2 regions of the Sphingomonas sp. GV3 genome follow, and region 2 is predicted to be linked to the other one. Evidence: riboswitches for the same ligand, from Rfam matches in the RefSeq annotation. Region 2 holds a riboswitch; the other holds the start of a gene.
The links. Region 2 has a riboswitch for glycine ahead of RF701_RS06735 (L-serine ammonia-lyase). Riboswitches for the same ligand answer to the same signal wherever they lie in the genome.
Positions count from the first base shown of each region.

Region 1: it holds a riboswitch for glycine, as region 2 does, so the genes downstream of both, gcvT (glycine cleavage system aminomethyltransferase GcvT) here and RF701_RS06735 (L-serine ammonia-lyase) in region 2, are expected to answer to the same signal.

Region 1 is NZ_JARWLE010000001.1:3,135,820-3,151,280, forward strand. Features, by position in the region: gene cpaB (Flp pilus assembly protein CpaB) at 1-401, opposite strand, end outside; gene RF701_RS14800 (prepilin peptidase) at 465-914, opposite strand; gene RF701_RS14805 (alpha/beta fold hydrolase) at 992-1,939, shown strand; gene RF701_RS14810 (FAD-binding oxidoreductase) at 1,936-3,030, shown strand; gene RF701_RS14815 (DUF1508 domain-containing protein) at 3,054-3,230, shown strand; gene rnhA (ribonuclease HI) at 3,244-3,699, opposite strand; gene thrB (homoserine kinase) at 3,696-4,643, opposite strand; gene ispH (4-hydroxy-3-methylbut-2-enyl diphosphate reductase) at 4,657-5,640, opposite strand; gene RF701_RS14835 (hypothetical protein) at 5,757-6,392, shown strand; glycine riboswitch at 6,563-6,646, shown strand; glycine riboswitch at 6,650-6,757, shown strand; gene gcvT (glycine cleavage system aminomethyltransferase GcvT) at 6,813-8,009, shown strand; gene gcvH (glycine cleavage system protein GcvH) at 8,011-8,382, shown strand; gene gcvPA (aminomethyl-transferring glycine dehydrogenase subunit GcvPA) at 8,508-9,866, shown strand; gene gcvPB (aminomethyl-transferring glycine dehydrogenase subunit GcvPB) at 9,863-11,437, shown strand; gene RF701_RS14860 (efflux transporter outer membrane subunit) at 11,474-13,093, opposite strand; gene RF701_RS14865 (multidrug efflux RND transporter permease subunit) at 13,090-15,461, opposite strand, start outside.
Region 2 is NZ_JARWLE010000001.1:1,433,770-1,449,230, reverse strand. Features, by position in the region: gene RF701_RS06740 (metallophosphoesterase) at 1-646, shown strand, start outside; gene RF701_RS06735 (L-serine ammonia-lyase) at 686-2,083, opposite strand; glycine riboswitch at 2,200-2,288, opposite strand; gene RF701_RS06730 (hypothetical protein) at 2,318-3,061, opposite strand; gene RF701_RS06725 (helix-turn-helix transcriptional regulator) at 3,058-3,276, opposite strand; gene RF701_RS06720 (DUF2975 domain-containing protein) at 3,276-3,806, opposite strand; gene RF701_RS06715 (hypothetical protein) at 4,020-4,862, opposite strand; gene rpoC (DNA-directed RNA polymerase subunit beta') at 5,088-9,374, opposite strand; gene rpoB (DNA-directed RNA polymerase subunit beta) at 9,548-13,705, opposite strand; gene RF701_RS06700 (M48 family metallopeptidase) at 14,094-15,077, shown strand; gene RF701_RS06695 (D-2-hydroxyacid dehydrogenase) at 15,130-15,461, opposite strand, start outside.

The DNA.
Region 1 (15,461 bases), 1.7 Mb from region 2:
ACGGCGCGCATGCCGGGACCCAGCGCGGCGGCCAGGAAGCCGCGGTCGCCGGGCTTGACGAGCGCGCCCTGCGTCACCGGCTGGCCCGCGGTGATCGGGTTGCGCACGACCGTTCCCTGCAACGCCTTGAGATCGGTGCCCGCCTTCAGGAAATAGGCGCCGTCGACCAGTTCCTTGGGCCAGGGCTGGAATTTCAGCGCCGAGGCATCGAGGATGGTGCCGACCGGCAGCGTGCGAGTCGCGACCAGCACTTCCGGCCCGTCGACGGGCCGTAGGCCCGGCTGCGTCATGGCGGCGGCCTGCGGTGCGGCGGAACCGGCGAGCAGCGTGCGGGCGAAGAACGCCGTGATGCCGGCGATCAGCAGCGCTCCCACCAGCAAAACGATCTTGCGACTATCCATGTTGCAACGGGCCTTTTCTGCGCACCGGTGGTTGATCCGGCGCTAAGTATTGAGGTGGAGTGGTTAAAATCCGGTTGGTGGTCCCGCCGGGACGACCGTCAGCAGGGCTGCGGCAGCGATGGCGACGCCGTAGGGCACTTCGACCACCGCCTCGCGACGCCGCCAGCGGTGCTCGACGACCATCAGCATCGTGATCGCGCCGCCGACCACCGCCATCAGCATCAGCATCGACAGCACGCCGCCGGGCGGAAACCAGAGGGCAAGCGCGCCGATCATCTTGACGTCGCCTCCGCCCATCCATCCCGCGGCGAAGACGCCCGCGAACAGGGCGAACACCGCGGTGGCCAGACCGAATTGGATCGCCATGTCGCTCCAGCCGAGCCCGTTCGCCCACCACCATGCGGGGGCGGCGAGCGCGATGGCGGCATTCTTCCAGTTCGCGATTTCGCGCCGGCGAGCATCCTCGATCCCTGCCGAGAGCAGCAGGGCGAAAAGCAGCGCGATGACGGCCATGCCGAGAAGTTTGTCCCACCCCATCGGTGTGAACAGGTAGACGCGATGGCTTTCGAAACCGTAACCAAGGGGAGCCGATGACCCAGATCCCGTTCGATCCCCACGCGCTGCGGCGCAATTTTCCCGCAGAGTCGCGCCTGTCGCATTGGATCGCGGCCGACGGATGGCGGCATCGTCGCTTCGATTGGCCCCATCCCAACCCGCGCGGCCGCATCCTCGTCCAGGGCGGACGGGCCGACATCATCGAGAAGTTCCTGGAGGTGATCGGCCATCTCCATGCCCATGGCTGGGCGGTTACGGCCTTCGACTGGCGGGGGCAGGGCGGCTCCGGCCGCCTGGCGAAGGATCCGCACGTCGGCCATGCGGAGCGCTTCGATCCCTGGCTCGCCGATCTCTCCGCCTTCTGGAACGACTGGCGGTCGGAGGGTGATGGTCCGACCGCGATCCTGGGGCATTCGATGGGCGGCCACCTGCTGCTCCGGTCCTTGATGGACGGCGGTGTGGACCCGGATGCGGCTGTGCTGGTCGCGCCGATGCTGGGAATCCACTCGCCGGTGGGGCCGCGGTTGGGCGCGTGGCTGGCGCGGCTGATGACCCGGATCGGCGATCCGGCGCGGCCCGCCTGGCGCGTGCGCGACGATTCGCGCTCCGCCGGTCATCGCGAGCGGCTGCTGACGCACTCGCACGACCGGTATACCGACGAGGCGTTTTGGTACGATCGCGATCCCAGCCTGCGACTGGGGCCGCCGAGCTGGGCATGGATCGCGGAAGCGTTCGTCGCCTGCGCCGGGCTGCGCGACGACCCGCGCCTCGCGACGGTCCGGACGCCGATCCTGATGCTGGTGGCCGACGAGGATGGGCTCGTCGATTCGCAGGCGGCGGTAAGGGTGGCCGCACGGCTGCCGCGGTGCGAACTGGAGCATTTCGGCGCCGAGTCGGCACATGAGATTTTGCGCGAGGCCGATGCCGTGCGGTTGCGCGCCTATGGCCTGATCGAAGCGTTTCTCGCCCGGCAGACGGCGTGACCTACGACATCGCGATCGTCGGCGCAGGCATCGCCGGGGCGAGCCTCGCCGCCGCGATCGGAGACGGCGCGCGTGTCCTGCTGCTCGAAGCCGAATCGCATCCTGGCTATCATGCGACGGGCCGCTCGGCGGCTTTCTGGTCGGAAACCTACGGTGGACCCGGGGTCCAGCCGCTGACGAGCGCGTCAGAGCGGGCTCTGCGCGAGGCGGGCGTGCTCGATCCGCTCGGCGAGCTCCATATCGGTCGCGCGGACGACGCGGCGGCGGCGGACGCGTTTCTTGCTGCCTTCGCGGGCAGCGGCGTCCGGCTCGACCGCGTCGATCCGGCCGCGATGGTACCGGGCCTGTTGCCCGCCTGGACCATCGGCATTCACGAGCCGAGCTGCGCCTATATCGATGTCGGCGCGCTCCACGCGCGCTATCTCGCCACCGCTCGGTCGGCGGGCGCTACCCTGGTCGTGGACGCGGCGATGCGCAGCGCGGTCCGGCGCGGCGGCTCCTGGCGGATCGAGACCGCCGCGGGGCCATTCGCGGCGGACGTGCTCGTCAATGCGGCGGGCGCCTGGGCGGACGAGGTCGCCGTGCGGGCCGGCGTGGCACCCATCGGTATCCGCCCGTTTCGCCGAACCGTCGTCCAGTTGCGAAGCGATCCCGCCCCGCCGGCGCGGCTGCCGCTGGTCGCGGACATCGCGGGCAGTTTTTATTTCAAGCCGGAGGCCGGCGGGCGGCTCTGGCTGAGCCCGTCCGACGAGACGCCCAGCGACCCGTGCGATGCGGCGGCGGAGGAGCTCGACGTCGCGATCGCGATCGACCGCTTCGAATCTGCGGTCGACTGGCGGGTCGACGCGGTGGAACGCCGCTGGGCCGGGCTGCGCAGTTTCGCGCCCGACCGGCTGCCGGTTTATGGTGTTGCGCCCGACATGCCCGGTTTCTTCTGGTTTGCAGGGCAGGGCGGCTTCGGCATCCAGACATCGCCCGCTGCCGCCATGATCGGCGCTGCATTGTTGAAGGGCGGAACGCCCGCGGATGAGGTGTCGGGCATCGACGTCGCCCGCTATGCACCCGCGCGGTTCGCGTCTATGCCCCGATGACCACTCTCGCGAAGGAGGCCGTGATGGCGCACAAGTTCGTGATCGAGAAGAACAAGGCCGGGGAATTCGTCGCCAAGTTCAAGCACAACGGCGAATTGATCTGGTGGACCGAGGGCTATTCCAGTCGCGACAGCGCGCGCAACGCGATCGCCTCGATCCTCAAGAACGGGCCCGCGGCCGCCGTCGAGGAAGAGGAATAGCGGGCGGCGGAGGTCAGGGACGCTTCGCCGCCGCCAATGCGGCGTCGCTGGCGAGCTTGTCGGCACGCTCGTTATCCGGGTGGCCGGCATGGCCCTTGACCCAGATCCACTCGATCTCGTGACGCTGCGTCGCGGCGAACAGCGCCTGCCACAATTCGGCATTCTTGACGGGCTTCTTGTCCGCCGTCTTCCAGCCGTTCTTCCGCCAGCCGTGGATCCAGCGGGTCAGCCCGTCCATCACGTATTTGCTGTCGGTGGATAATGTCACGCGGCACGGCCGCGTCAGGACGCCCAGCGCCTCGATCGCCGCGGTCAGTTCCATGCGGTTGTTGGTCGTCATCGGCTCGCCGCCGGACAATTCCTTCTCGTGGCTGCCGAAGCGGAGCAACGCCCCCCAGCCGCCGGGGCCGGGGTTGCCCTTGCACGCGCCATCGGTGGCGATCTCGACGCGGCTCATCGGCTCGGTCATGCGAAGGCCTCCGGATGTGCGTCATACCAGTCGAGGCGACGGAGATAGGCGAGCGGATCCTTGCGCGTGACGAGCGCGTCCGCCGGTGTGTTGAGCCAATCCCAGGCCCGCGTCAGCAGAAAGCGGATGCAGGCGCCCCGCGCCAGCACCGGCATGGCCGCGCGTTCCGCCGGCGAAAGCCGGTCGCCATAGCCTTTCATCAGCGCCGCGCCGACGCCGTCCAGCGGCGCACCGGCGGGATCGAACCCCCAGGACGTATGCATCACGGCGAGGTCATAGGCGCGTAGGTCGCAGCAGGCGAAGTAGAAATCGATGAGACCCGTCACCTGTGCGTCGAGCATCAGCACATTGTCCGGAAACAGATCGGCGTGGATGACGCAGGCAGGCAGATCGTGCGGCCAGGCTGCCTCGAGACGAGCGAGCGCCGCGTCGACGCGGGCGAACAGTCCGGGGGCGATGGCATCGAGATCGGCACCGCACCGTTCGAGCAGGGGCCGCCATGCCGTGACGCCCAAGCTGTTCGGCCTCTTCCCGTCGAAATCGGCGACCGCGGCATGAAGATCGGCGAGCGCGGCACCGGCGGTATGCGCCTGGATCGGCGACGGACGCGTCAGCGACACGCCGGGCAGGAAGCGGATGAGACAGGCGGGTCGGCCGGCCAGCGTCTGGATCGCGACGCCGTCCCGGTCCTTGATCGCGGGCGGCACGGGCAGTCCGCGGGCCGCGAGATGATCGAGCAGCGCCATGAAGAAGGGCAGGTCACCCGCCTCGACGCGCCGCTCGTATAGCGTCAGGATGTACCGCCCCGCGGTTGTGTCGACGAGATAGTTGCTGTTCTCGACGCCCTCGGCGATCCCCTTCGCGGAGACGAGTTCGCCGACCCCTTCGTAGCGCGTCAGAAAGGTGGCAAGCGCCTCCGCCGAGACCTGCGTATAGACCGCCATCAGGCCCGCGCCGTCACGCCGCGGCGTCGAGCCCGCGCGGCAGCTTGAACGCGATCGTCTCCCGCGTCGTCTCCTCCTCGCGCTCGGTGATGGCAAATCGGGTGGCAAGCAGATCGACGAGCTCGCGCACCAGCATTTCCGGTGCCGACGCGCCCGCGGTGATGCCGAGCGTGCCGACGCCATCCAGAAACGTCCAGTCGATCTCCGCCGCGCGCTGGATGAGGCGCGCCGGCGTCCCCTCGCGCTGCGCCACTTCGACAAGCCGGAGAGAATTGGACGAATTGGGCGCCCCGATCACCAGCATCGCGTCGCACGCCGCCGCGATCGCCTTGACCGCGGCCTGGCGATTCGACGTGGCATAGCAGATGTCCTCTCCGCGCGGCCCCTGGATCGTCGGGAAGCGCGCCTGGAGGGCGGCGACGACGGCGGCGGTATCGTCCACCGAGAGCGTCGTCTGCGTCAGGAAGGCGAGGTTGTCGGGCTCCGTCGGCGCGAAATCGGCGACATCCTCCACCGTCTCGATCAGCGTCATCGCACCCTGCGGTACCTGGCCGAACGTGCCGATGACCTCCGGATGGCCGGCGTGGCCGATGAACACGATATGCCGCCCGGCAGCGACGAGCCGTTCCGCCTCGCGATGCACCTTGGAGACGAGCGGGCAGGTGGCATCGAGATAGTCCAGCCCGCGATTCTGCGCTGCGGCGGGCACCGATTTGGGCACGCCATGGGCGGAGAAGACGACAGGCTTGCCGTCGGGCACCTGGTCCAGTTCTTCGACGAAGATCGCGCCCTTCGCCTTCAGCGTGTCGACGACGAACTTGTTGTGCACGATTTCGTGCCGGACATAGACGGGCGCGCCGTGCTTCTCGATCGCCAGCTCGACGATGCGGATCGCGCGGTCGACGCCCGCGCAGAACCCGCGCGGCGCGGCGATCAGCAGTTCGAGCACGGGCTTGTCGGCGGCAGGCGGCGCGACGATCGGATCGATGGTTGCCATGGCGGGGCTCTACGCGATTGCTTGCACGCGCGAAAGGCGGTTCCTATGGTGCGCGCCGCCCGGCCGGGGCATCCCGGCCTGATGTCGTCGCCCGTTCGAAAAGGTACGCGTTCACCGTGAAAAGCTCGCTTCTCGCCCCTTGCGCCCTCGCGCTCGTCCTCGGCGGCTGCGCCGGCAAGGGCGAAGTGGTGGAGGGCGGCATCTCCGCCGTCCGCTCCGCCTGCCCGACGGTGGGCGTCGCCGCCGGTACCGGCGATGTCACCCTGTTCGATCCGGCGACCAGCCAGGACGAGAATGCCGTCGACGTCGTCGCCAACATGACCAACGTGCGCGGGACCTGCAACGACGCGGGCGAGCAGATCACGACCACGGTGACGTTCGACGTCCTCGCGCGCCGGACCCGAACCGACGGCGCGCGCGACGTGACGCTGCCCTATTATATCGCGGTGGTGCGCGGCGGAAATCAGGTGACGGCGAAGCGCGTCGGTCAGGTCGCGGTGCATTTCGACGCCGGCCAGGCCCGCGCGCAGACTCGCGGCGAGGCGACGAGCTACGTCAACCGGGCGGCTGCGACCCTGTCCGACGATGTGCGGCGCGAGCTGACCAAGAAGCGCAAGGCGGGCGAGGAGGACGCCGCGACCGATCCGCTGAGCCGTCCGGAGATCCGTCAGGCGGTGTTGAGCGCGACGTTCGAGGCGCTGGTCGGCTTTCAGCTGACGAACGACCAGCTGAAGTACAACGCCCAGCGCTAGCGTGTCCGTGCATGCCGCTCTCCGTCGCGCGGGGACCGGGCGGACGGGGAAGCGGTGATGCAGCGCCCTTTGGGGCGCCACCATGCCTAATCGCAGGCGCCGCCGTTTGCCGATTGACTTGGGCCGGGCGCCCCGCCAGAGATTTTTTCGTCGATGCGGGGCAACCCGCATAGGCGCGCGCGGGAGAGAGCCCAATCAGGGCCGCCGAAGGAGCAACCGCCCCGGAATCTCTCAGGCACACGGGACCGCGCGGTCGCCATCGACACTCTGGAAAGCGCCCCTTTCAGGGGCCACCGAAGGGGTAAGCCCGTACGCCGCAACGGCATCGGGTCAAAGCTCTCAGGTTCCGTGACAGAGGGGGTTTCCGGCACACGCGCGGCATGTCGCCGCCGCTGCCGCCCTTTTGAAAGGCCCTGGGTGATGAGCGACGCGGTGATCGAACAGGCGCAGGACGCCGACCTTGCCGGCGAGCCGGAGGGGGAAGAGCCCGTCATCCAGACTCTGCCGCTCGACGCATGGCATCGCGCCCACGGCGGTCGCATGGTCCCGTTCGCCGGCTACGAGATGCCCGTCCAATACAAGGGCATCATGGCGGAGCATTTGTGGACGCGCGAGAATGCGGGCCTGTTCGACGTCAGCCACATGGGGCAGGTCGGTCTGACCGGCGAGGGTGTCGCCGCGGCGCTCGAAGCGGTGCTGCCGGGTGACGTCGCCGGTCTCGCGCCGGCGAAGATGCGCTATTCGCTGCTTCTCAACGACGAGGGCGGCATCCTCGACGACCTGATGGTGACGACGCTGCCGATCGGCGATGCGCATCCGTTCGGCGAGGCGAGCCATTACATGGTCGTCAACGGCGCGACCAAATATGACGACGTTGCCTATCTGCTGGATGTCCTGCCTGAAGACATCGTCATCAACCTGATGGAAGATCAGGCGCTGCTTGCGTTGCAGGGGCCGAAGGCGGTCGATGCCTTGTCGCGGATCGTCCCAGGGGTCGAATCGCTGGTGTTCATGACTGCCGGTGCCTTCGCATGGAACGGCGCGCCGTTATGGATCAGCCGCTCGGGCTATACCGGCGAGGACGGCTTCGAAATCTCGCTGCCGGCAGAGATCGCCGACGCGTTCGCCACCGCTTTGTGCGACCAGCCGGAGGTCGAGCCGATCGGCCTTGGCGCGCGCGACTCGCTGCGCCTCGAGGCGGGGTTGCCGCTTTACGGTCACGACCTCGATCCGGAAACCACGCCGGTGATGGCGGACCTCGGTTTCGCGCTGTCGAAGCGTCGGCGCGAGGCCGGCGACTTTGCGGGTGCCGCACGCATCCTTTCGGAACGCGAGAACGGACCCGCGGTGAAGCGCGTCGGCCTGACCGTCGCCGGCCGCCAGCCGGTGCGCGAGGGCGCGAGCGTCGTCGACGCGGACGGCGCGATCATTGGCCGCGTCACCTCCGGCGGCTTCGCGCCCAGCGTCGGCGCGCCGATCGGCATGGCCTATGTGCCGGCCGCGCTGGCCGTGCCCGGAACGCCGCTCAAGCTGATCCAACGTGGCAAGCTGCACGACGCGACCGTTGCAGCGATGCCCTTCGTTCCCCACCGCTACATCCGTGCAGGAGCCAAATAAGATGAGCCGCTACTTCACCGAAGACCATGAATGGATCGACGTCGACGGCGAGACCGGAACCGTCGGCATTTCCGAATATGCGCAGGGTCAGCTCGGCGACATCGTGTTCGTCGACGTCCCTGAAGAGGGCAAGCAACTGGCCAAGGGCGACGAGGCGGCGGTGGTCGAGTCGGTGAAGGCCGCCTCCGACGTCTATTCGCCGGTGTCGGGCCACGTGATCGAGGGCAACACCGCGCTTGGCGACGATCCCAGCCTGGTCAATTCGGACCCGGAGGGCGAGGGCTGGTTCTTCAAGATCACCCTGTCCGACACGTCGGAGCTCGAGGAGCTGATGGACGAGACCGCCTACGAGGCGTTCGTCGCCAAGCTGTGATCGCGTAAACTCCCCTCCCGCTTGCGGGAGGGGCTGGGGGTGCGCCCGTCCCCTCCAGCCCCGCTCGTGACGACAGGCCCACCCCCGACCCCTCCCGCACGCGGGAGGGGGGAGTCTTTGTCTCAATGCGCTACCTGCCCCTGACGTCCCATGACCGCGAGTCGATGCTCGCGACCATCGGTGCCGCGAAGATCGACGACCTGTTCGTCGACGTGCCCGAAGCCGCCCGCCTCGGCGGCCCGATCGACGGCCTGCCGATGCATGCGTCGGAACTGTCCGTCGAGCGGCACATGACCAAGCTCGCCCGGCAGAACCTGGTCGCGGGCGAGGTGCCCTTCTTCCTCGGCTGCGGCGCCTATCGGCATCACGTGCCGGCCAGCGTCGACCATCTGATCCAGCGTGGCGAGTTCCTGACCGCCTACACGCCCTATCAGCCGGAGATCGCGCAGGGCACGCTGCAGATGCTGTTCGAGTTCCAAACGCAGGTCGCGCGGCTGCTCGGGACCGATGCGGCGAACGCCAGCATGTACGACGGCTCGACCGCCTGCTGGGAAGCGATCGGCATGGCGCGGCGCATCACCAAGCGCGGCAAGGCGATCCTGTCGTCCGGCCTACACCCGCATTACGTCAGCGTCGCGAAGACGATGGCCAAGTACACCGGCGACGCGCTCGAAACCTCGCTGCCGACGCTGAGCGCCGAGACGGACATCGAGGCGCTGATCGCGGCGATCGACGGCGATACCAGCTGCGTCGTCGTGCAATATCCCGACATCCTGGGACGCATCGCGGACCTGACCCCGCTTGCCGACGCCTGCCACGCGCAGAAGGCGCTGCTGATCGCGGTGGTGACCGAGCCGGTGGCGCTGGGCGCGATCCGCTCGCCCGGCGAGATGGACGCGGACATCGTCGTCGGCGAGGGCCAGTCGCTCGGTGTCGGCCTGCAGTTCGGCGGCCCGTACGTCGGCCTGATGGGCTGCAAGGACAAATATATCCGCCAGATGCCGGGCCGCTTCTGCGGTGAGACGGTCGATGCCGACGGCAAGCGCGGCTTCGTGCTGACGCTGTCGACGCGCGAGCAGCACATCCGCCGCGAAAAGGCGACGAGCAACATCTGCACCAACTCCGGTCTGTGTGCGCTCGCCTTCTCGATCCACATGACCTTGCTCGGCGAGGCGGGATTGCGGCGGCTGTCGGGCATCAATCATGCGCAGGCATGCCGCGCGGCGGACCGGCTGGCGAAGGTACCGGGCGTGCGGGTCGTGAACGACACGTTCTTCAACGAATTCACGATCGACCTGGGCAAGGAGGCGCGACCGATCGTCCGCACGCTCGCGGATCGCGGCGTACTCGCGGGCGTGTCGCTCGGTCGGCTGTACCCGGGCGAGGAGTCGCTGGCGAACGGTCTCGTCGTCGCGGTGACCGAGACGGTGACGCAAGAGGATATCGAGGCGCTGGCGACGGCGCTTGAGGAGGTGCTGGCATGACGATCAACCAGAGCGGCTGGAAGCCCACGTCGCCCACCGCCAAGGATGGCGGCGCACCCGCGACCTTCACGGGCAATCGCGCGCTGATGCTCGAGGAGCCGCTGATCTTCGAGATCGGTGACCTGCACACGACCGGCGTCGACTTCCCCGATGGCGACGTCGCCGGATCGCGGCTGGGCGATCTGACGCGCAAGGATTCGATCGGCCTCGCCGGGCTGTCGGAGCCGGAGACGGTGCGTCACTATACGCGTCTCAGCCGGCAGAATTATGCCATCGACCTGGGCCTGTTTCCGCTGGGATCGTGCACGATGAAGCACAATCCGCGCCTCAACGAGCGCATGGCGCGGCTGCCCGGTTTCGCCGACATCCACCCGCTCCAGCCGGTCGACACGGTGCAGGGCGCGCTGGGCGTCATCAACGAGCTGGCGCACTGGCTGATCACGCTGACCGGGATGCACGGCGTTGCGATGAGTCCGAAGGCGGGCGCGCATGGCGAGCTGTGCGGCATCCTGTGCATCAAGGCGGCGCTGGAGAAGCGCGGCGAGGGGCATCGCAAGGTCGTGCTCGTGCCCGAAAGCGCCCATGGTACCAACCCCGCGACCGCGGCCTTCGCCGGCTTCACGGTCGAGGATATCCCGGCGACGCCCGACGGCCGCGTCGACACCGCGGCGCTGGAGGCGCGGCTGGGGCCGGACGTCGCGGCGGTGATGATCACCAATCCCAACACCTGCGGCCTTTTCGAGCGCGACCTGAAGCGCATCTCTGACGCGGTCCATGCCGCCGGCGGATACGTCTATTGCGACGGTGCGAACTTCAACGCGATCGTCGGCAAGGTGCGGCCGGGTGACCTGGGCGTCGACGCGATGCACATCAACCTGCACAAGACCTTCTCGACCCCGCACGGCGGCGGCGGGCCGGGATCCGGGCCGGTGGTGCTGTCGGAAGCGCTCAGCCCCTTCGGGCCGCTGCCCTTCACCGCGCGCCACGCGAACGGGCATATCCAGCTCGTGGAGGAAGAGACCGCAGGTGACGATCATCCCGACACGTTCGGGCGGATGACCGCCTTCCAGGGCCAGATGGGCATGTTCACGCGCGCGCTGACCTACATCCTAAGCCATGGCGCAGACGGCCTGCGCCAGGTCGCCGAGGATGCCGTGTTGAACGCCAATTACGTGCTGCGCAGCCTCGAAGACACGCTGGACGCGCCGTTCGCCGCGAGCGGGCCCTGTATGCACGAGGCGATCTTCTCCGATGCCGGTCTGGCGGAGGGCTTCTCGACTATCGACGTCGCCAAGGCGCTGATCGACGAAGGATTCCACCCGATGACCATGTACTTCCCGCTGGTGGTACACGGCGCGATGCTGGTCGAGCCGACGGAAACCGAATCCAAGGCGGCGCTGGATCAGTTCATCGGCGCGCTGCGGTCGGTGGCGGAACGCGCCAAGGCGGGCGATCAGAGCCTGAAGACGGCGCCGCACTTCGCCCCGCGGGCGCGTCTCGACGAGACGCTGGCGGCGCGTAAGCCCGTGCTGGTGTGGAAGGAGAAGCCGCTCGCCGCCGCGGCGGAATAGGAAGGGGGCGGGGAGGGCGATCCCTCCCCGTTCCGATTATTGGCCGTCCGGTCGCGGCGTGCCGCTCGGACTGACCGGCTTCGGGCCGTCGGCGGTCGCCTCCAGCGAAGAATCGCCGCCGATGACGCGGTACAGCGTCACGCGGTTGGTCGCGTCGGTCAGCTGCGTCGCCACGAGCGTGCGCTGCGCCGAATAGTAGGACCGCTGCGCGTCCAGGCTGGACAGGAAGGTATCGATCCCGCCCTGGTAGCGCGCGTTGGTCAGCCGCAGCGTCGTCGCCGCGGCGGTCTGGAAGTTGGTGTTGGCGCGCAGCTGGTCGGCGATCGTGCCCTGCCGGGCGAGGGCATCCGCCGTCTCCTGGAACGCCGTCTGGATCGCCTTTTCGTACGTGGCGAGCGCCGCGTCGCGCTGCGCCTCGGTATAGCGGACATTGGCGCGCGCGGCCCCGCCCTGGAAGATCGAATAGCTGACGCTGGGTGCGATCGAATAATTGAACGCGCCGCTCGAGAAGAGCGAGGACAAGGCGTTGCTGGCGAAGCCGAGCACGCCGGTCAGCGACAGGCGCGGGAAGAGCGCCGCGCGCGCCGCGCCGATCTGCGCATTATAGGCGCGCAGCTGATATTCCGCCTGCACCACGTCGGGCCGGCGCAGCAGGATCGAGCTGTCAAGACCGGCTGGCAGGGAGGCGATCGTCGGGCGCGCCTCCTCGATCGACGCCGGCAACAGGGCAGGGTCGACCGGGGCGCCGACGAGCAGCTGGATCGCGTTCACGTCCTGAGCGACCAATGTCCGCTGCAGCGCCAGGTCGGCGTTGGCGGTTTCGAGGATCTGCTGCGCCTGCGTCAGGTCGGTGCGGGCGCTGACACCGCCCTGCAGCCGCGCCTGGGTCAATTGCACGCTCTTCTGCGCGCTGGTCGCGGTATCCTGCGCGATCTTGAGCAGGCTGCGGTCGGACGCATAGTCGAGCCACGCGGTGGCAAGGTCGCCGACCAGCGTCAGCCGCGTCGCGCGCGCCGCGGCTTCGGTCGCGAAATAGCGGTCGAGCGCGGCACGCGACAGTGACCGCAGCCGGCCGAAGAGGTCGATCTCGAAAGCGGTCGTGCCGATGTTCGCCGAGAAGCTGCTGCCCGAGCTGCTGGTCGTGACGGTGCCAGCGCCGGTCCCGTTGCCCGAACCGGCGCCGGTGCCTGTGCCGACATCGGTTCCGGTCCCCGTTCCGGTCCCGGTTCCCGTTCCGGTGCCGGTGCCGCCGGTTCCTGTCCCGGTGCCATTGCCGGTGTTGCCGCCGGTCGCGATGGTGCTCGCGCCGCGACCGCCGTCCGAATAGGTGTAGCGGCCATTGGCGCTGATCGTCGGCAGGATGTTCGCGCGCTGTATACGATATTGCGCGCGCGCCGCGGCGATATTGGCCGCCGCGGTGCGCAGATCGCGGTTGTTTGCGAGGGCCTGGTCGATCAGACGCTGGAGCCGTTCGTCCTTGAAGACATCGCGATAGGAGATCGCGGGCAGCGTCGCTTCCGATTGGCGCAGATAGGCATTGCCGACCGGCCAGGAGGCCGGCACGGGCAACTCCGAGCGGACGTACTTCGGCTCCATCGAGCAGCCCGCCAGGCTCGTTGCGGCCAGGGCGAGGGTCAGGACGAGGCGGCGCATCATGCAGGCTCCGGTGCGTGGGGCGGTGTCGTGGCGGGCGGCATCGGCGGAGCGGGCGGCGTGCCGCCGTCGCCGTCATGGCCGCCGCCGTGACCACCGTGATGCCCGGTGGGCTTGCCGCGCAGCTTCGCCAGCCCGTCACGCACACCGCGACGGACGAGGACGAAGAACAGCGGGATGTAGAAGATCGCGAGCACCGTCGCGGTCAGCATGCCGCCGATCACCGCGGTGCCGATCGCGATACGGCTGTTCGCGCCGGCGCCGGTCGAGATGGCGAGCGGCAGCACGCCGAAGATGAAGGCGAAGCTGGTCATCAGGATCGGGCGCAGACGAATCTTGGCCGCTTCGAGCGCGGCGTCGATGACGCGTGCGCCCTTTCGCTCCGCCTGTTCGGCGAACTCGATCATCAGGATCGCGTTCTTCGCCGCAAGGCCCATCGTCGTCAGCAGGCCGATCTGGAGGTAGACGTCGTTCGTCAGCCCGCGCAGCGTCACGAAGGCGATCGCGCCGATCAGGCCCAGCGGGATGACGAGCAGCACGGCGAAGGGGATCGACCAGCTTTCGTACAGAGCCGCAAGGCACAGGAAGACGACCAGGATCGACAGGCCGTAGAGCAGGGGCGCCTGCCCCGACGAGAGCCGCTCCTGATACGACAGGCCGGCCCAGGCGACGGATACGCCGGGGATCTTCGCCGCCAGTTCCGCCATTCGCGCCATGGCGTCACCCGAACTCTTGCCGGCGGCCGCCGAGCCCTGGAATTCGTAGGACGGAATGCCGTTGAAGCGCGACAGCGTCGTCGGCGCCTGTCCCCAGCCGATCTGCGAGAAGGACGAGAAGGGCGCCATCTGGCCGTTCGAGCCGCGCACGAACCATTGCTTCAGGTCGTCGGGCTGCGCCCGGTACGGGGCGTCGCCCTGCACATAGACGCGCTTGACGCGGCCACGATCGATGAAGTCGTTGACATATTGGCCGCCCCAAGCGGTGGACAGGGTCGAATTGGCCTGGCTCTGCGTCAGGCCGAGCGCGGCCAGCTTCTGGTTGTCCATGTTGACCTGGAGCGTCGCGATGTCGGGCAATTCGGTCAGGCGGACCGAGCGCAGCGTCGGGTCGGCATTGGCAGCGGCCAGCAGCTGGTCGCGGACCGCCTCGAACTTCTCCTGGCTCATGCCGCTGATGTTCTGCAGCTCCATGGTGAAGCCGTCGGACTGGCCGAGACCGCGCACCGCCGGCGGGACTAGCGCGAACACCTGCGCGTCGCGCAGACCGCGGAAGGCGGCGGAGGCACGCGCCGTGATGGCATCGGCGGTGTTTTCCTTGCCCTTGCGGTCCGCCCAGTCGGTTAGGTTGAGGAAGCCCTGACCCGTGTTCTGGCCGCTGGTGCCGCCACCGCCGCCGCCGGCCACGGTGAAGATGACCGACGTGTTCTTGCCTTCGTTCTCGGCGAAATATTTCTCGACCTGCTGCTGCACCTCCAGCGTGCGACCCTGCGTCGCGCCGGCGGGAAGGCGGAACTGGACGAGGGCCGCGCCCTGGTCTTCCGTCGGCAGAAAGCCGGTCGGCAGCCGCAGGAACAGCACCGCCAGCAGCGCGACGATGCCCGCATAGATGAGCAGGAACAGCCACTTGCGATCGACGACATGCTGCACGCCGGCCGTATAGCGCGCGACGCCGCGATCGAACCGGTCGTTGAAGCCGTGCTTGGCGCGTTCCAGTGCATGCGCGACCCGCGGCAGCTTGCGCTCGAGCCAGGCGTTGTTCTCCTGGTTCTTCTGCTTCAGCAGGGTCGCGGTGAGTGCGGGCGACAGAATCAGCGCGACGAGCACCGAGAGGACCATCGCCGCGACGATGGTGATCGAGAACTGGCGGTAGATGACGCCCGTCGACCCGCCGAAGAAGGCCATCGGCAGGAACACTGCCGACAGGACGAGCGCGATGGCGATGAGCGCGATGCTGATCTCGCTCATCGATTCGATCGTCGCCTCGCGCGGCGACATGTCGGGATTTTCCTCCATCAGACGCTCGACGTTCTCGACGACGACGATGGCGTCGTCGACGAGCAGGCCGATGGCGAGAACGAGGCCGAACAACGTTAGCGTGTTGATGGTGAAGCCGGCGACGTAGAAGACGGCGAATGTGCCGAGCAGCACGACCGGTACGGCAATCGTCGGCACCAGCGTCGCGCGCCAGCTCTGCAGGAAGACGAACATGACGATGACGACGAGGATGATCGCCTCGACCAGCGTCTTCACAACCTCTTCGATCGACAATTTGATGAAGGCGGTGGTGTCGTTGGCGTAGGCGACCTTGAGGCCGGCCGGGAAGGTCTTGGCGACGCGATTGACCTCCGCCTTCACGAGCTCGGCCGTCTTCA
Region 2 (15,461 bases):
TCGTGAGTTCGAACGCGGCGGCGCGTGGCTGAAGGGGCTGGGCGTTCCCGTGACGCTCGAGGTCGGCAACCATGACATCCCCTATTATTGGGACCCGTTCCGGCGACTGCTCGCGCCCTATCAGCGCTATGCCGCCGTCGAGCGGATGATCGAGCACGAACTCGACCTCCCCGGCGTGACGGTCGTCCCGCTGAAGACCACCGCGCGCGCGCAGTGGCGGTGGAACTGGTCGAAGGGGCGCGTCAGCCGTGGCTCGCTGCGCCGCGCGCTCGCGTTGATCGCCGCGGCGCCGAAGGGCAACCTGATCCTCGTCGCGGCTCACCATCCCCTGATCGAGGGCGGGACGAAGGGCACCGCGAAGACCCGGCACGGCGACAGCGCGCTCACCGCACTGGCCGCGGCGGGCGCGCATGCGGTGCTGAGCGGACATGTCCATGATCCGTTCGACGTGCCGATCGACCGCGGCGGGTGGATCGTGCGGATGATCGGCGCCGGCACGCTGTCGAAGCGGACCCGGAACTCGCCGGCCTCCTTCAACGAGATCCGCATCGACGGCGGCCGGTTCACCACCATCGCGCGACGCCAGGGCGACATACCGCCGGCGGTGATCACCGAGGATTCGGCAGTCGGACCGGCGCGAGAATAGGTTTGGCGGCTTCGATCGCCGTCAGGGTCGCCCGGTGCGTCAGCACTCCACCACGTTGACCGCGAGGCCGCCGAGGCTCGTCTCCTTGTACTTGGTGCGCATGTCCTCGCCGGTCTGGCGCATCGTCTCGATGACCGCGTCGAGACTGACGACGTGGCTCCCGTCGCCTCGCAGCGCCAGATAGGCGGCGTTGATCGCCTTCACCGCGCCCATCGTGTTGCGCTCGATGCAGGGGATCTGCACCAGACCGCCGATCGGGTCGCAGGTGAGGCCGAGGTTGTGCTCCATGCCGATTTCCGCGGCATTCTCGACCTGCCGGTTGCTGCCGCCGAGTACCGCCGCCAATGCGCCCGCGGCCATCGAGCAGGCGACGCCGACCTCGCCCTGGCAGCCCATTTCGGCGGCGGAGATCGAGGCGCGTTTCTTGTAGAGCATGCCGATCGCCGCGGCGGTGTAGAGAAAGCGGCGCGCGCCTTCCGCGCTCGCGCCTTCGACCAGCGTCTCGTAGAAGCGGAGCACGGAGGGCAACACGCCCGCCGCGCCGTTGGTCGGGGCCGTGACGACGCGGCCGCCGGCGGCATTCTCCTCGTTCACCGCCAGGGCCCACAGGCTGACCCATTCGAACACTTCGGCCGGATTGCTGCCGGGGACGCATCCCGTCAGTGCCCGTTCGATCGCCCGCGCGCGGCGCCGGACACGCAGCCCGCCCGGCAATTCCCCTTCCTGCGCGATGCCCCGGTCGATGCAGGCGCTCATCGCGGCGCGGACCTCGTCGAGGAAGGCGTCCGCCTCTTCGGGGCTACGCCATGCCTCTTCATTGGCGCGGACCATGTCGGCGATCGACAAGCCGGTCTCATCGCCGCGCGCGAGCAGTTCCGCGCTGGAGGAAAAGGGATGGCGGACCGCGACATTGTGCGACGGCAGGGGCGCACCCTTGCGCAGGATCGCGCCGCCCCCGATCGAGAAATAGGTCTCCGCATAACCGGTGCCGTCGGCAAGGCGCGCGGTGAAGGTCAGCCCGTTGGGATGCTCGGCGAGGAAATCGCGCGGGTGGAAGACCACGTCCGCCGCCTCGGAAAACGGCAGCGCGCGTGCTCCCGCCAGCGTCAGGCGCCCCGTGTCGCGAATGCCGGCCAGGATCCCCGGTGCCGCATCGGGGTCGAGCCGTTCCGGCTCCCAGCCGGCGAGGCCCAGGATGACCGCGGTGTCGGTCGCATGGCCGCGCCCCGTCAGCGCGAGACTGCCATAAAGGTCACAGGTGACGCCGACCGGCGGCAGGCCCTGCGCCAGCGCGCGCTGCGCGAAGTCATAGGCGGCGCGCATCGGCCCGACGGTATGCGAGCTCGACGGCCCGATGCCGATGGTGAACAGTTCCGCGACGCTGATCGGGCGCGCGGCGCCGCGATCCAGCGCGGCCGTCGGTGGTTGCAACTGCATGCCCTCTCCCCGCCGGCGGTGCCGGCTCGTCTCGCATGCCCCATCTGTCCCTTGCGCCTGAGATCGCTATCCCGTCGGCGGGCGCGGGCAGAGGCCGCGCCACTCTCCAGATGTCCGTCGTCGCGTTGGTCCTTTTGCCTGAGAGTTTCCGGGGCGGTTGCTCCTTCGGCGCCGGGGCAGGCCCGGTCTCTCCCTTCGCGACACGCGCGGCTATCGGGGAGGGGGCGGGCCGGGTCAAGCGGCGATGGCGGCGCGCGACGGCGGGTCGAGGGTGATGCCGGCCGCCGCCGCCGCGCGCGTCGCCGCGACGTATCCGGCCGCGAGCATCACTGCGCACAGCCAGCCGACCAGCAGTGCGTCCGCCAGCAGCACCGGCCACAGCAATGCCCGGCCGGCGAAGATCGCCGCCGCGCCCAGGACATAATGCGGGATCATCAGCGGCAGGATCGTCGCGAGCATCAGCGCGACGGTAAACGGCAGCTGGCGCAGCATCAGGCGTGCCGACGCGACCGGGCCGATCGCGGGGTTGCCCAGCGCCGCCGCCACCGTCCAGGCGGGCACGAGTCCGCTGATCACCTGTCCGATCGCGAATCCCGCCAGCAGCACCCCGACCGTCGAGGGCAGGACGAACAGCTGGAGCGCGCTGAGCGCGGCGTGGAAGGCGACGACGCCCGCGTAGAGCACGGCTGCGCGCGTATCGACGCGTGCCGCCGCGCGCGGGTCGCGCCAGGCGAGGAAGCGGGTGATCCAATATCCCGGCACGATCAGCGACAGCACCTTCATCATCCCGAAGGCGAGGCGCAGCGGATGATGCTCGGTGGCCTTGGCGGCCGCGATGCCGTCGTACATGCCGATATGCACCTCGACGACATGCTGCACCATCTCGAAGGCGACCGGGACGAGCGCGAGCAGGGGGCACGCGATCAGGAAGGCGATGCTGCCCCGATAGGTGTCGGCGAAGGCTTTCGCGAAGGTCATGCATCGTCTCCATCGGGAAGGAAGGTCAGGATGTCGCCCGGCTGGCAGGCGAGCGCGGCACAGATCGCCTCCAGCGTCGAAAAGCGGATCGCCTTCGCCTTGCCGGTCTTCAGGATCGACAGATTGGCGAGCGTGATGTCGACGCGTTCGCTGAGTTCGGTCAGCGTCATGCGCCGCGCGTGCAGCATGTCGTCGAGATGGACGCGGACGGGCATCAGACGGTGCCGTCCAGGTCTTCGCGCATCGCCGCGCCGCGCTCGAAGACCTGGGCGAGGACGAAGGCGATCAGCACCCCCAGCCAGCCGGTGAAGCTCGGCTGCCAGCTTGCATAATCGATGTGCAGCAGCTTCGCGACGAGGCGGGTCGCGCCGAAGGCCAGATCCGCCACCTGGATGGTCAGCAGCATCCAGCCGATCGTCCGAAGGCGCGCGGCATTGGCGCGCACGAACGGGTCGCCCTCGGCGACCGTGCCGAGGATGGCGCGCAACGCCGCCAGCAGGCGCTCGACGACCCAGCAGATCGGCAGGCCCAGCAGCAACGTCACGCGGACGAACAGGACGACCGTCACGGTATCGACGGCGCCGCCATATTTGCGCGCCAGCGCACCTTGGACCAGCTCCAAGCCCGGCAGCGTCGCGCACAATATCGCGAGGAAAAACACCGCGATCGCCACATTGGCGATACGAAAGGCTTGAACGATGCGGGTCGAAAGCGACAGCAGGCGGGGCTGGGACACGTGGGGCATGGCAATCCTCCGATCACGGAAGATAGCGGCATATCGAATAACAGCAATAAGATTATCGAAAAACAATAAACGTTCGATCGGGCTCCGATGCTCTTGCGCGGACGCGGCGCCGGCCCCTCCCGCTTCCGGACGGCTTTGACACCCGTATTACCGATGGGCGGCGGGGCGGGTGGGGGCGGGCATCGCCCCTGTCCGGCCATGCTGGGTTGCACGCTAGGCGGCGAGCAAGCCTCGCGATGCGCCAGGGTGGGCACCCGCGCGGCCGTCGTCGCGCGATCCCAGGCGCCAAGCGAGCGCCAGCAGGACGGCGGCCCCCACGCCCGCGGTCGCGCTGATCGGGGCGATCGGCACATTGGTCAGCGACAGGACCAGGCGATCCCATACGGCGGTGCGGCCGATCGTTTCGAAGCCGATCAGCTGGGCTGCCGTCGCGGCCGCCGCGAAGCCGAATGGCCCGCGGCCGCCACGCCGCCGGCCGGCGAGCCACAGGGCGATAAGCAGCGTGACACCCTCGGCAAGGTCGAACGACAGTCGGAAGCCCGCGAAGCCTGCCGCCCCGCCATGCGGGAAACCGGGCAATGCGGGAAACAGGCGTCCGATGATCGGCGGCAACACCAGCAGCGCGGTCGCCAGCATCGCGGCGGCATGGACGTCCACCCGCCGCCGCCGGAGAAAGGCATAGGCAACCAGCAGGAGGACGGACGGCCCGGCGATCATGTCGGCGATGACGAGCCGGGCGCCGAATGCGCTGTGAAAGGGATCTGCGTGACTCCGCCACAACCATGCCATGCCCTGCAACGCCAGCGGACCCGCGGCGGCGAACAGCGGCACCACCATGAAGGTCGCCAGGCCCGCGCGGTGATGCCATGCCACCGCGCGCGCGTGGATCGACCAGCTCTGCAGCGTCAGCAGCATCAGCCACGCCGTCGCGGTGATGCCATGGGCATGCAGGGCGAAGGGCGCGTCGGCCAACTGGCCGAAATAGCCCGGCCAGAATGCGAGCGCGATCAACGGAAAAAGGGTCAGCAACCAGCGGTAGGCGCGACGATACGGCATCTCTTCTCCCCCCGAAGAAAGACGCCCGTACGATAACACAGCTGGTATCGACGGCCAAATTGCCGCGCGGCGATGACTGCCGGGATCCGGCGCGGACACCGTCGTTCGTTGGCTTGCGCGTGAGGGCGACGGCGCGTTTGCCGTACTGCGCCGCAACGAAAAACCGCCGCCCGGTATCCCGGACGGCGGTTCCTCATGTCATCAGGCGGTGCGCCCGAACGACGATCAGTCGTTCAGATACTCGCCCGCGGCCTCGTCGCTGCCGTCGCCCGAGGGGACGACCTCGGCGAGCGGATCGGGACCCGTGCCCTGGTCGTCACGGCGCGACCGCTGCTCTTCCGCGGCGCGCAGCTCGGCCGCCGAGGTGGGAGCGACGATCGCCGCCTGCAGCGCACGCTGCTGCGCGCGCAGCGCGGCGTCGCGGCTGGAGGCCGCCACGCGCAGACGGTTCATGCCGGCGCCGGTGCCCGCCGGGATCAGGCGGCCGACGATGACATTCTCCTTCAGGCCCATCAGCGTGTCCTGCTTGCCCTGGACCGCCGCCTCGGTGAGGACGCGGGTGGTCTCCTGGAACGACGCCGCCGAGATGAAGCTGCGGGTCTGCAGCGACGCCTTGGTGATGCCCAGCAGGATCGGCTTGCCCTGCGCCCGCGCCTCGTTCGGCCCGAGCTTGGCGTTGACCGCGTCCATCTCCTCGCGATCCACCTGCTCGCCGGGGAGCAGGGTGGTGTCGCCGGCCTCGGTGATCTCGACCTTCTGCAACATCTGGCGAACGATCACCTCGATGTGCTTGTCGTTGATCTTCACGCCCTGGAGTCGATAGACTTCCTGGATTTCCGAGACGAGATATTCCGCCAGCGCCTCGATGCCGAGCACCTCGAGGATGTCGTGCGGGTCGGGGCTGCCGCCGATCAGATTGTCGCCACGCTTGACGTAGTCGCCTTCCTGAACGTCGATCACCTTCGACTTGGGCACCAGGTACTCGACGACCTCGCCGCCATCCTCGGGCTGGATGCCGATCTTGCGCTTCGCCTTGTAGTCCTTGCCGAACACGACGCGGCCGGAGACCTTTGCGATGATCGCATTCTCCTTCGGCTTGCGCGCCTCGAACAGCTCGGCGACGCGCGGCAGACCGCCGGTGATGTCGCGCGTCTTGGCGGCTTCGCGGCTGACGCGGGCGAGCACGTCACCCGCCTGTACCTGCGCGCCGTCCTCGACCGACAGCGTCGCGCCGGGCGCGAGCATGTAGCGACCGCTCTCGCCGCTCGTCTCGTCGAGAAGGGTCAGGCGCGGACGCAGATCCTCCTTCGACTTGGACGAGGTGCGATATTCGGTCACGACGCGCTGCGCGATACCGGTCGCTTCGTCGGTCTGCTCGGTGAGCGTCTTGCCCTCAAGCAGGTCCTGGAAGCGGACGGTACCCGGGTTCTCCGTGATCACCGGCATGGTGAACGGATCCCACTCGGCCATCCGATCGCCCTTCGACACCATATGGCCGTCGTCGAACATGACGTACGCACCATAAGGAATACGGTGCACCGCCAGTTCGCGGCCGTCCATGTCGACGATCGCGATCTCGCCCGAACGGCTCAGCACCACGCGACGACCACGCTGGTCGACGATCAGGCGCAGGTCGCGGAACTGGATCGTGCCGTCGACCGGCGCTTCCAGGTTGGATTGCTCGTTGAGCTGCGCCGCACCACCGATGTGGAAGGTGCGCATCGTCAGCTGCGTGCCCGGCTCGCCGATCGACTGCGCCGCGATGACGCCGACCGCTTCGCCGATGTTGACCGGCGTACCGCGGGCGAGGTCGCGCCCGTAGCACTTGCCGCACACGCCGACCTTCGATTCGCAGACCAGCGGGCTGCGGATCTTCATGCCCTGGATGCCCATCGCCTCGATCTTCGCGACCATCGGTTCGTCGAGCAGGGTGCCCGTCGGGATGACGACGGCGTTGGTCTTCGGATCGACGACGTCCTCGGCCGTGGTGCGGCCCAGGATACGCTCGCCGAGCGACGCGATGGTGCTGCCGCCCTGAACGATCGCCTTCATCTCCAGCGCGCGCTCGGTGCCGCAATCCTCCTCGATCACGACGCAATCCTGCGACACGTCGACGAGGCGGCGGGTCAGGTAACCCGAGTTCGCCGTCTTCAGCGCCGTGTCCGCCAGGCCCTTGCGGGCGCCGTGGGTCGAGTTGAAGTATTCAAGGACGGTCAGACCCTCCTTGAAGTTCGAGATGATCGGCGTCTCGATGATCTCGCCCGACGGCTTGGCCATCAGGCCGCGCATGCCGGCCAGCTGCTTGATCTGCGCCTGCGAACCGCGGGCGCCCGAGTGGGCCATCATGTAGATCGAGTTGATCGGCTTCTCGCGGCCGGCGTTCTCGCCGTCCTCGTAGCGCTTCACCGCCTTGATCTCGTTCATCATGGCGTTCGCGACCTGGTCGCCGCACCGGCTCCAGGCGTCGATCACCTTGTTGTACTTCTCCTGCTGCGTGATCAGGCCGTCCTGATACTGCTGCTCGTAATCCTTCACGAGCGTGCGGGTCTCCTCGACCAGCGCGTCCTTCTCGTTCGGGATGATCATGTCGTCCTTGCCGAACGAGATGCCGGCACGGAACGCGTGACGGAAGCCGAGGCTCATGATCGCGTCGGCGAACAGCACGGTCTCCTTCTGGCCCGTGTGACGATAGACCTCGTCGATCACGTCGCCCACGTCCTTCTTGGTGAGCAGGCGGTTGACGATCTCGAACGGCACCTTGTGGCTCTTCGGCAGCGTCTCGCCGAGCAGCATGCGGCCCGGGGTCGTCTCGACGCGCTTCAGATAGGTGTTGCCCTGTTCGTCGGTCTGCGGAACGCGGCTGACGATCTTGGTGTGCAGCGTCACCGACCCGGCGTTGAGCGCCTGATGCACCTCCGCCATGTCGGAGATCAGCATGCCCTCGCCGGGCTCGCCTTCCTTCATCATCGACAGATAGTAGAGACCCAGCACCATGTCCTGCGACGGCACGATGATCGGCTTGCCGTTCGCGGGGCTGAGGATGTTGTTGGTCGACATCATCAGCACACGCGCTTCCAGCTGCGCCTCGAGGCTCAGCGGCACGTGCACAGCCATCTGGTCGCCGTCGAAGTCGGCGTTGAACGCGGAGCAGACCAGCGGGTGGAGCTGGATCGCCTTGCCCTCGATCAGCACGGGCTCGAACGCCTGGATGCCGAGGCGGTGCAGCGTCGGCGCGCGGTTGAGCATGACGGGGTGCTCACGGATCACCTCGTCCAGGATGTCCCAGACTTCCTTGCGCTCCTTCTCGACCCACTTCTTCGCCTGCTTGAGGGTCATCGACAGACCCTTGGCGTCGAGGCGCGCGTAGATGAACGGCTTGAACAGCTCGAGCGCCATCTTCTTCGGCAGGCCGCACTGGTGCAGCTTGAGCTCGGGCCCGGTCACGATGACCGAACGACCCGAATAGTCGACGCGCTTGCCGAGCAGGTTCTGGCGGAAGCGGCCCTGCTTGCCCTTCAGCATGTCGGACAGCGACTTCAGCGGACGCTTGTTGGCGCCCGTGATCGTGCGGCCGCGGCGGCCGTTGTCGAACAGGGCGTCGACCGCTTCCTGCAGCATGCGCTTTTCGTTGCGGACGATGATGTCCGGCGCGCGCAGCTCCATGAGGCGCTTCAGGCGGTTGTTGCGGTTGATGACGCGGCGGTACAGGTCGTTGAGGTCCGACGTCGCGAAGCGGCCGCCGTCCAGCGGCACCAGCGGGCGCAGCTCGGGCGGGATGACCGGAATGACTTCCAGGATCATCCACTCGGGACGGTTGCCGGACTCGAGGAAGCTCTCGACGACCTTCAGGCGCTTGATGATCTTCTTGGGCTTCAGCTCCGACTTGGTCGTCGCCAGCTCCTCGAGCAGCGCGACCTTCTCGCCCTCGAGGTCGAGATTCTCGAGCATGACGCGCACCGCTTCCGCGCCGATGCCGGCGGAGAAGGCGTCCTCGCCATATTCGTCCTGCGCCTCGAGCAGCTCGTCCTCGGTGAGCAGCTGGAACTTCTCGAGCGGGGTCAGGCCCGGCTCGATCACGATATAGGCCTCGAAGTACAGCACGCGCTCGAGCTGCTTGAGCTGCATGTCGAGCAGCAGGCCGATGCGGCTCGGCAGCGACTTCAGGAACCAGATGTGCGCGACCGGCGCGGCGAGCTCGATATGGCCCATCCGCTCGCGGCGCACCTTCGACACCGTGACTTCGACACCGCACTTTTCGCAGACGATGCCCTTGTACTTCATCCGCTTGTACTTGCCGCACAAGCATTCGTAATCCTTGATCGGACCGAAGATGCGCGCGCAGAACAGGCCGTCGCGTTCCGGCTTGAACGTGCGGTAGTTGATCGTCTCGGGCTTCTTGATCTCGCCGAACGACCACGAACGGATCTTGTCCGGCGAAGCGATGCCGATCTGGATCTGGTCGAACGTCTCGGGCTTGGCGACCGGATTGGCGAAATTGGTCAGTTCGTTCATGAACCTGTCCTCTAGAATCTCTTCTCCTCTCCCCTTGTGGGAGAGGAAGGGGCCCGCTGCCGAAGGCAGTGGGAAGGTGAGGGGGATATGGCAGCCGTGCCGCACTCCCCCTCACCCCGCGCCGCGCTTGCGCGGCTTGCCCCTCTCCCACAGGGGGAGAGGGGGCTTGGACGTTACTCCGCGGCCTCGGCGAGCCCGTCGTCGGCGTCGAGTTCCTCCATCGACTTCAGGTCGACGTTGAGGCCCAGCGAGCGCATTTCCTTGACGAGCACGTTGAAGCTTTCGGGGATGCCGGCCTCGAACGTGTCGTCGCCCTTGACGATCGCCTCGTAGACCTTGGTGCGGCCGACGACGTCGTCAGACTTCACCGTCAGCATCTCCTGCAGCGTATAGGCGGCGCCATAGGCCTGGAGAGCCCACACCTCCATCTCGCCGAAGCGCTGGCCGCCGAACTGCGCCTTGCCGCCCAGCGGCTGCTGGGTGACGAGCGAGTAGGGCCCGATCGAACGCGCGTGGATCTTGTCGTCCACCAGGTGGTGCAGCTTCAGCACATACTTGTAGCCGACGGTCACCTTGCGATCGAACGCGTCACCCGTGCGGCCGTCGAACAGGGTCACCTGACCCGATTCGTCCAGCCCGGCGAGCTTCAGCATGTCGGCCACGTCGGATTCCACCGCGCCGTCGAACACGGGCGTGCCCATCGGGACGCCGGTGCGGACGTTCTCCGCCAGGTCGATCAGCTGGTCGGGCGAACGCCGGTCCAGTTCCTCGACATACGTATCGCCATAGGCGAGGCGCAGCGCATCCTTGACCGCTTCCGGCGCCTGACCCGGCGTCGGATTCGGGTTCTCGGCGCGCCATGCGTCGAGCGCGGCACCGATCTTGCGACCCAGACCGCGCGCGGCCCAGCCGAGGTGCGTCTCGAATATCTGCCCGACGTTCATGCGCGACGGCACGCCCAGCGGGTTGAGCACGAAGTCGACCGGCGTGCCGTCCTCGAGGAACGGCATGTCCTCCTGCGGCAGGATGCGGCTGATGATGCCCTTGTTGCCGTGGCGGCCGGCCATCTTGTCGCCCGGCTGCAGCTTGCGCTTCACCGCGACGAACACCTTGACCATCTTAAGCACGCCCGGCGGCAGCTCGTCGCCCCGCTCCAGCTTCTCGCGGCGATCCTCGAACTTGTCGCGGATGCGCTTGGTCGCCTCGTCGTACTGCGCCTTCACCGCTTCCAGGTTCGCCTGCACGGCATCGTCCTGCACCGCGAACTTCCACCATTCGTGGCGGTCGACGCTGTCGAGCAGGTCCATGTCGATCGTCGAGCCCTTCTTGACGCCCTTCGGCGCACCGGTCGCGACCTGGTCGAGCAGCATCTCGCGCAGGCGGCTCCACGTCGCCCGGTTGAGGATCGTGCGCTCGTCGTCGGCATCCTTCTTCAGGCGCTCGATCTCCTCGCGCTCGATCGCCATCGCACGCTCGTCCTTGTCGATGCCGTGGCGGTTGAAGACGCGCACGTCGACGACCGTACCGGCAACGCCCGGCGGCAGGCGCAGCGACGTGTCACGCACGTCGGACGCCTTTTCACCGAAGATCGCGCGCAGCAGCTTCTCTTCCGGCGTCATCGGGCTTTCGCCCTTGGGCGTGATCTTGCCGACCAGGATGTCACCCGGCTCGACCTCGGCGCCGATGTAGACGATGCCCGCCTCGTCGAGGTTGCGCAGCGCTTCCTCGCCGACATTGGGGATGTCGCGCGTGATGTCCTCTGGCCCGAGCTTCGTGTCGCGAGCCATGACCTCGAACTCGTCGATGTGGATCGACGTGAACACGTCGTCCTTCACGATCCGCTCGTTGATCAGGATCGAGTCCTCGTAGTTGTAGCCGTTCCACGGCATGAACGCGACGAGGACGTTGCGGCCCAGCGCCAGCTCGCCGAACTCGGTCGACGGGCCGTCGGCAATGATGTCGCCGGCCTCGACCACGTCGCCCACCTTCACCAGCGGGCGCTGGTTGATGCAGGTCGACTGGTTCGAACGCTGGAACTTCATCAGCGTGTAGATGTCGACGCCGCTGACGCTCGCGTCCACGTCACCCGTGGCGCGCACGACGATACGGGTCGCGTCGACCTGGTCGACGACGCCAGCGCGCTTGGCCGAGATCGCGGCGCCCGAATCGCGCGCCACCGTCTCTTCCATGCCCGTGCCGACGAACGGCGCCTCGGCCTTGACCAGAGGCACCGCCTGACGCTGCATGTTCGAGCCCATCAGCGCGCGGTTCGCGTCGTCCTTCTCGAGGAACGGGATCAGCGACGCGGCGACGGAGACGAGCTGCTTGGGCGACACGTCCATCAGCGTGATCGTCTCGGGCAGCGCCATCAGGAACTCGCCCGCCTGACGCGCGGAGACCAACTCCTCGACGAAGCGGCCGTCCGCGTCGGTCGCGGCCGACGCCTGCGCGACGGTATGCTTCTGCTCCTCCATCGCCGACAGATAGACGACCTCATTGGTCACCTTGCCGTCGACGACCTTGCGGTACGGCGTCTCGATGAAGCCGTACTTGTTGACGCGGGCGAAGGTCGACAGCGAGTTGATCAGACCGATGTTCGGACCTTCCGGCGTCTCGATCGGGCAGATGCGGCCATAGTGCGTCGGGTGGACGTCGCGGACCTCGAAGCCCGCGCGCTCACGCGTGAGACCGCCCGGCCCGAGCGCCGAGACGCGACGCTTGTGCGTCACTTCGGACAGCGGGTTGGTCTGATCCATGAACTGCGACAGCTGCGACGAGCCGAAGAACTCGCGCACCGCGGCGACCGCGGGCTTGGCGTTGATCAGGTCGTTCGGCATCACCGTCGACACGTCGACGCTCGACATGCGCTCCTTGACCGCACGCTCCATGCGCAGCAGGCCGACGCGATACTGGTTCTCCAGCAGCTCGCCCACCGACCGCACGCGGCGATTGCCGAGGTTGTCGATGTCGTCGATCTCGCCCTTGCCGTCCTTCAGGTCGACCAGCGTCTTGACGACCGCCAGGATGTCCTCGGTACGCAGCGTCGTCACCGTGTCCGGCGCGTCGAGGTCGAGGCGCATGTTCAGCTTGACGCGGCCCACTGCCGACAGGTCGTAGCGGTCCGGATCGAAGAACAGGCCCGCGAACAGCGCTTCCGCCGTCTCCAGCGTCGGCGGCTCGCCGGGGCGCATGACGCGATAGATGTCGCTCAGCGCCTGCTCGCGCTCCTCGGCCTTGTCCGCCTTCAGCGTGTTGCGGATCCACGGGCCGGTGGTGACGAAGTCGATGTCGAGCAGCTCGATCGTGTCGACGCCCGCCTTGTCCAGCTTCTCCAGGTTCTCGGCGGTGATCTCGTCACCGGCCTCGACGTAGATCTCGCCGGTCTTTTCATTGATCAGGTCGTACGCGCTGTAGCGGCCGAAGATCTCCTCGGTCGGGATCAGCAGCTCGGTCAGGCCGTCCTTGCCAGCCTTGTTGGCGGCGCGCGGGCTGATCTTCTGGCCGGCCGCAAACACGACCTCGCCCGACTTGGCGTCGACGATGTCGAACATCGGCTTCACGCCGCGCCAGTTCTCCGGCGCGAACGGAATGCGCCAGCCACCCTCGCCGCGGACGAAGGTCACGCGGTTGTAGAAGTGGTTGAGGATTTCCTCGGAGTTCATGCCCAGCGCGTAGAGCAGCGCCGTCACCGGCAGCTTGCGCTTGCGGTCGATGCGGACGTTGACGATGTCCTTGGCGTCGAACTCGAAGTCGAGCCACGAGCCGCGATAGGGGATGACGCGCGCCGCGAACAGATACTTGCCCGACGCGTGCGTCTTGCCGCGGTCATGGTCGAACAGCACACCCGGCGAACGGTGCATCTGGCTGACGATGACGCGCTCGGTGCCGTTGATGAAGAAGGTGCCGTTCTCGGTCATGAGCGGCATGTCGCCCATGTAGACGTCCTGCTCCTTGATATCGATGACCGACTTGGCCTCGGTATCCGGATCGACCTCGAACGCGGTCAGGCGCAGCGTGACGCGCATCGGCGCGGCATAGGTGATGCCGCGCTGGCGGCATTCCTCGACGTCGAACTTCGGCGGTTCGAGGACGTAATCGTCGAAGTCGAGATAGGCGGTGCCGGCGAAATCCTGGATCGGGAACACCGACCGCAGCGTCTTCTCCAGGCCCGAGACATGGCCCGTGCTCTTGTCGGAGCGCAGGAACTGTTCGTAGCTTTCGCGCTGAACCTCGATGAGGTTCGGCATCTGGATGACTTCGTGGATGTCGCCGAAGATCTTGCGGATGCGCCGCTTCGCGGTGCTGGCCTGCTGGATCGCCTTGGTCGCCATGGATCTATTGTGCCTCGTCAGCCGTATATGCTGCCCGGATGCCTCCGGACGGGACGCGGGGGTCGGAGACGCGAAAAAGCCGATCGCAAGCGAGTGCGTCGGCCTTGAAGCGTCCCTGATACCGGCAGCTTCCCATTCGTATGACGGCGCTGCGCGACGGCGCCCCATGTCCCGAAAGCTGTGGTGAGGAGCGGGATATAGGCGCGGGGTGGGGGCTTGTCAAAGGGGCGGACGCAACCACGTACCCTTTTCTCGCCTCCTGCACGCTCAATTCTTCCGCGACGTACCGGTCCTCCGCGCCCCCGGGAATCGCGGTCGCCGGAACTGGGGCGGCATGACCATCGGGAGACGGTTTCGCTTCAGGACATGGCGCTGTACACGCACCTCGATGCCGTTCGCGTTCCTCGCCGCCCTTTCCCTTGCCGCTGCCGCGCCTGCCGCCCCGGCGGACGATCCCGCCGCGACCTTTGCCGCGCTGCGTGAGGTCGACGGTCGCATGGCGGCGATCGCCTATCGCCTGACCACCGCAAATGCGGCGCTGTGCCGCGATCGTCAGCCGACCCCCGGCTGGGCGCTGCACGCCATCGGCCAATATGACGCCCCCTTGCGCGCGCAGGCGAAGGTCAGCTTCGGCTTCGAGCGTCCCGTCGCGGTCGAGGCGGTCGTGCCGGGCTCTCCCGCCGCGGCCGCGGGAATCGTCCCGGGCGACTCGCTCGTTGCGCTCGACGGGCGCGACCTGCCCGACGCGCCGCTGCCGGCGCAGGCGAGCAGCGCCGCCCGCGACGCCGTGCAGGACCTGATCGCCGGCCTGCCCGCCGACAAGCCGCTCGCCGTCACGCTGATCCACGGCGGTCGCACGCGGAGCGTGACGCTGCCGGCCTCGCCGGGATGCCGCAGCGCGTTCGAGGTACTGCTGGGCCCGAAGATGGAGGCATCCTCGGACGGCCGCATCGTCCAGGTCGGCGTCAGGTTCTTCGCGCGCTATTCGGACGAGGAACTGGCCGTGGTGATCGGCCACGAGCTTGCGCATACCATCCTGCGCCATCGCGCCCGCCTCGACGCGGCGGGTGTCAGCCGTGGCCTGCTGGCGGAGGTCGGCCGCAACGGCCGCCTGTTCCGCACCACGGAGGACCAGGCGGACCTGCTGGGCATGTACCTGATCCGCAACGCGGGCTGGGACCCGCGGGCGGCCGTCCGCTTCTGGCGCAACCATGGCGGCGAGGTCGACGGCGGTCTGTTCCGCAGTCGCACCCACCCGTCGTCCAAGGCGCGCGCTGCGGCGCTAGAAGCGGAGCTGGCGAAGATCCCGGCCGATGCGCCGATGCCCTACCTGCCGCCGATCCTCGCGGAGGCCGACAAGCCGCTGCAGTGACAGGCCTATGCTGCTTCTTGCGGTGCAAGGAGGGGAGGGCGTTCCTGCCGCTTCAATAGCCCGCGTCGAGGTCGGCGACGTTCCGCATCGGCTTGCCTTCGAGGAAAGCCGCGAGGTTGTCCAGGAACAGCGCCGCTCCGCGCTGGAACATCCGCGTCTGGCTGCGCCCGGACAGATGCATCGAGATCATGCAGTTCGGCGCGTCCCACAGGCGATGGTCGGCCGGCAGCGGCTCGGGATCCGTGGGGTCGAGGAAGGCGCCGCCGATGCGCTTGTGGTGCAGCGCGTCGAGCAGCGCGTCCTCGTCGATCATGTCGCCGCGGGCGATATTGATCAGCCACGCGTCGCGGCGCATCGCCGCCAGCTCGTCCGCGCCGATCATCG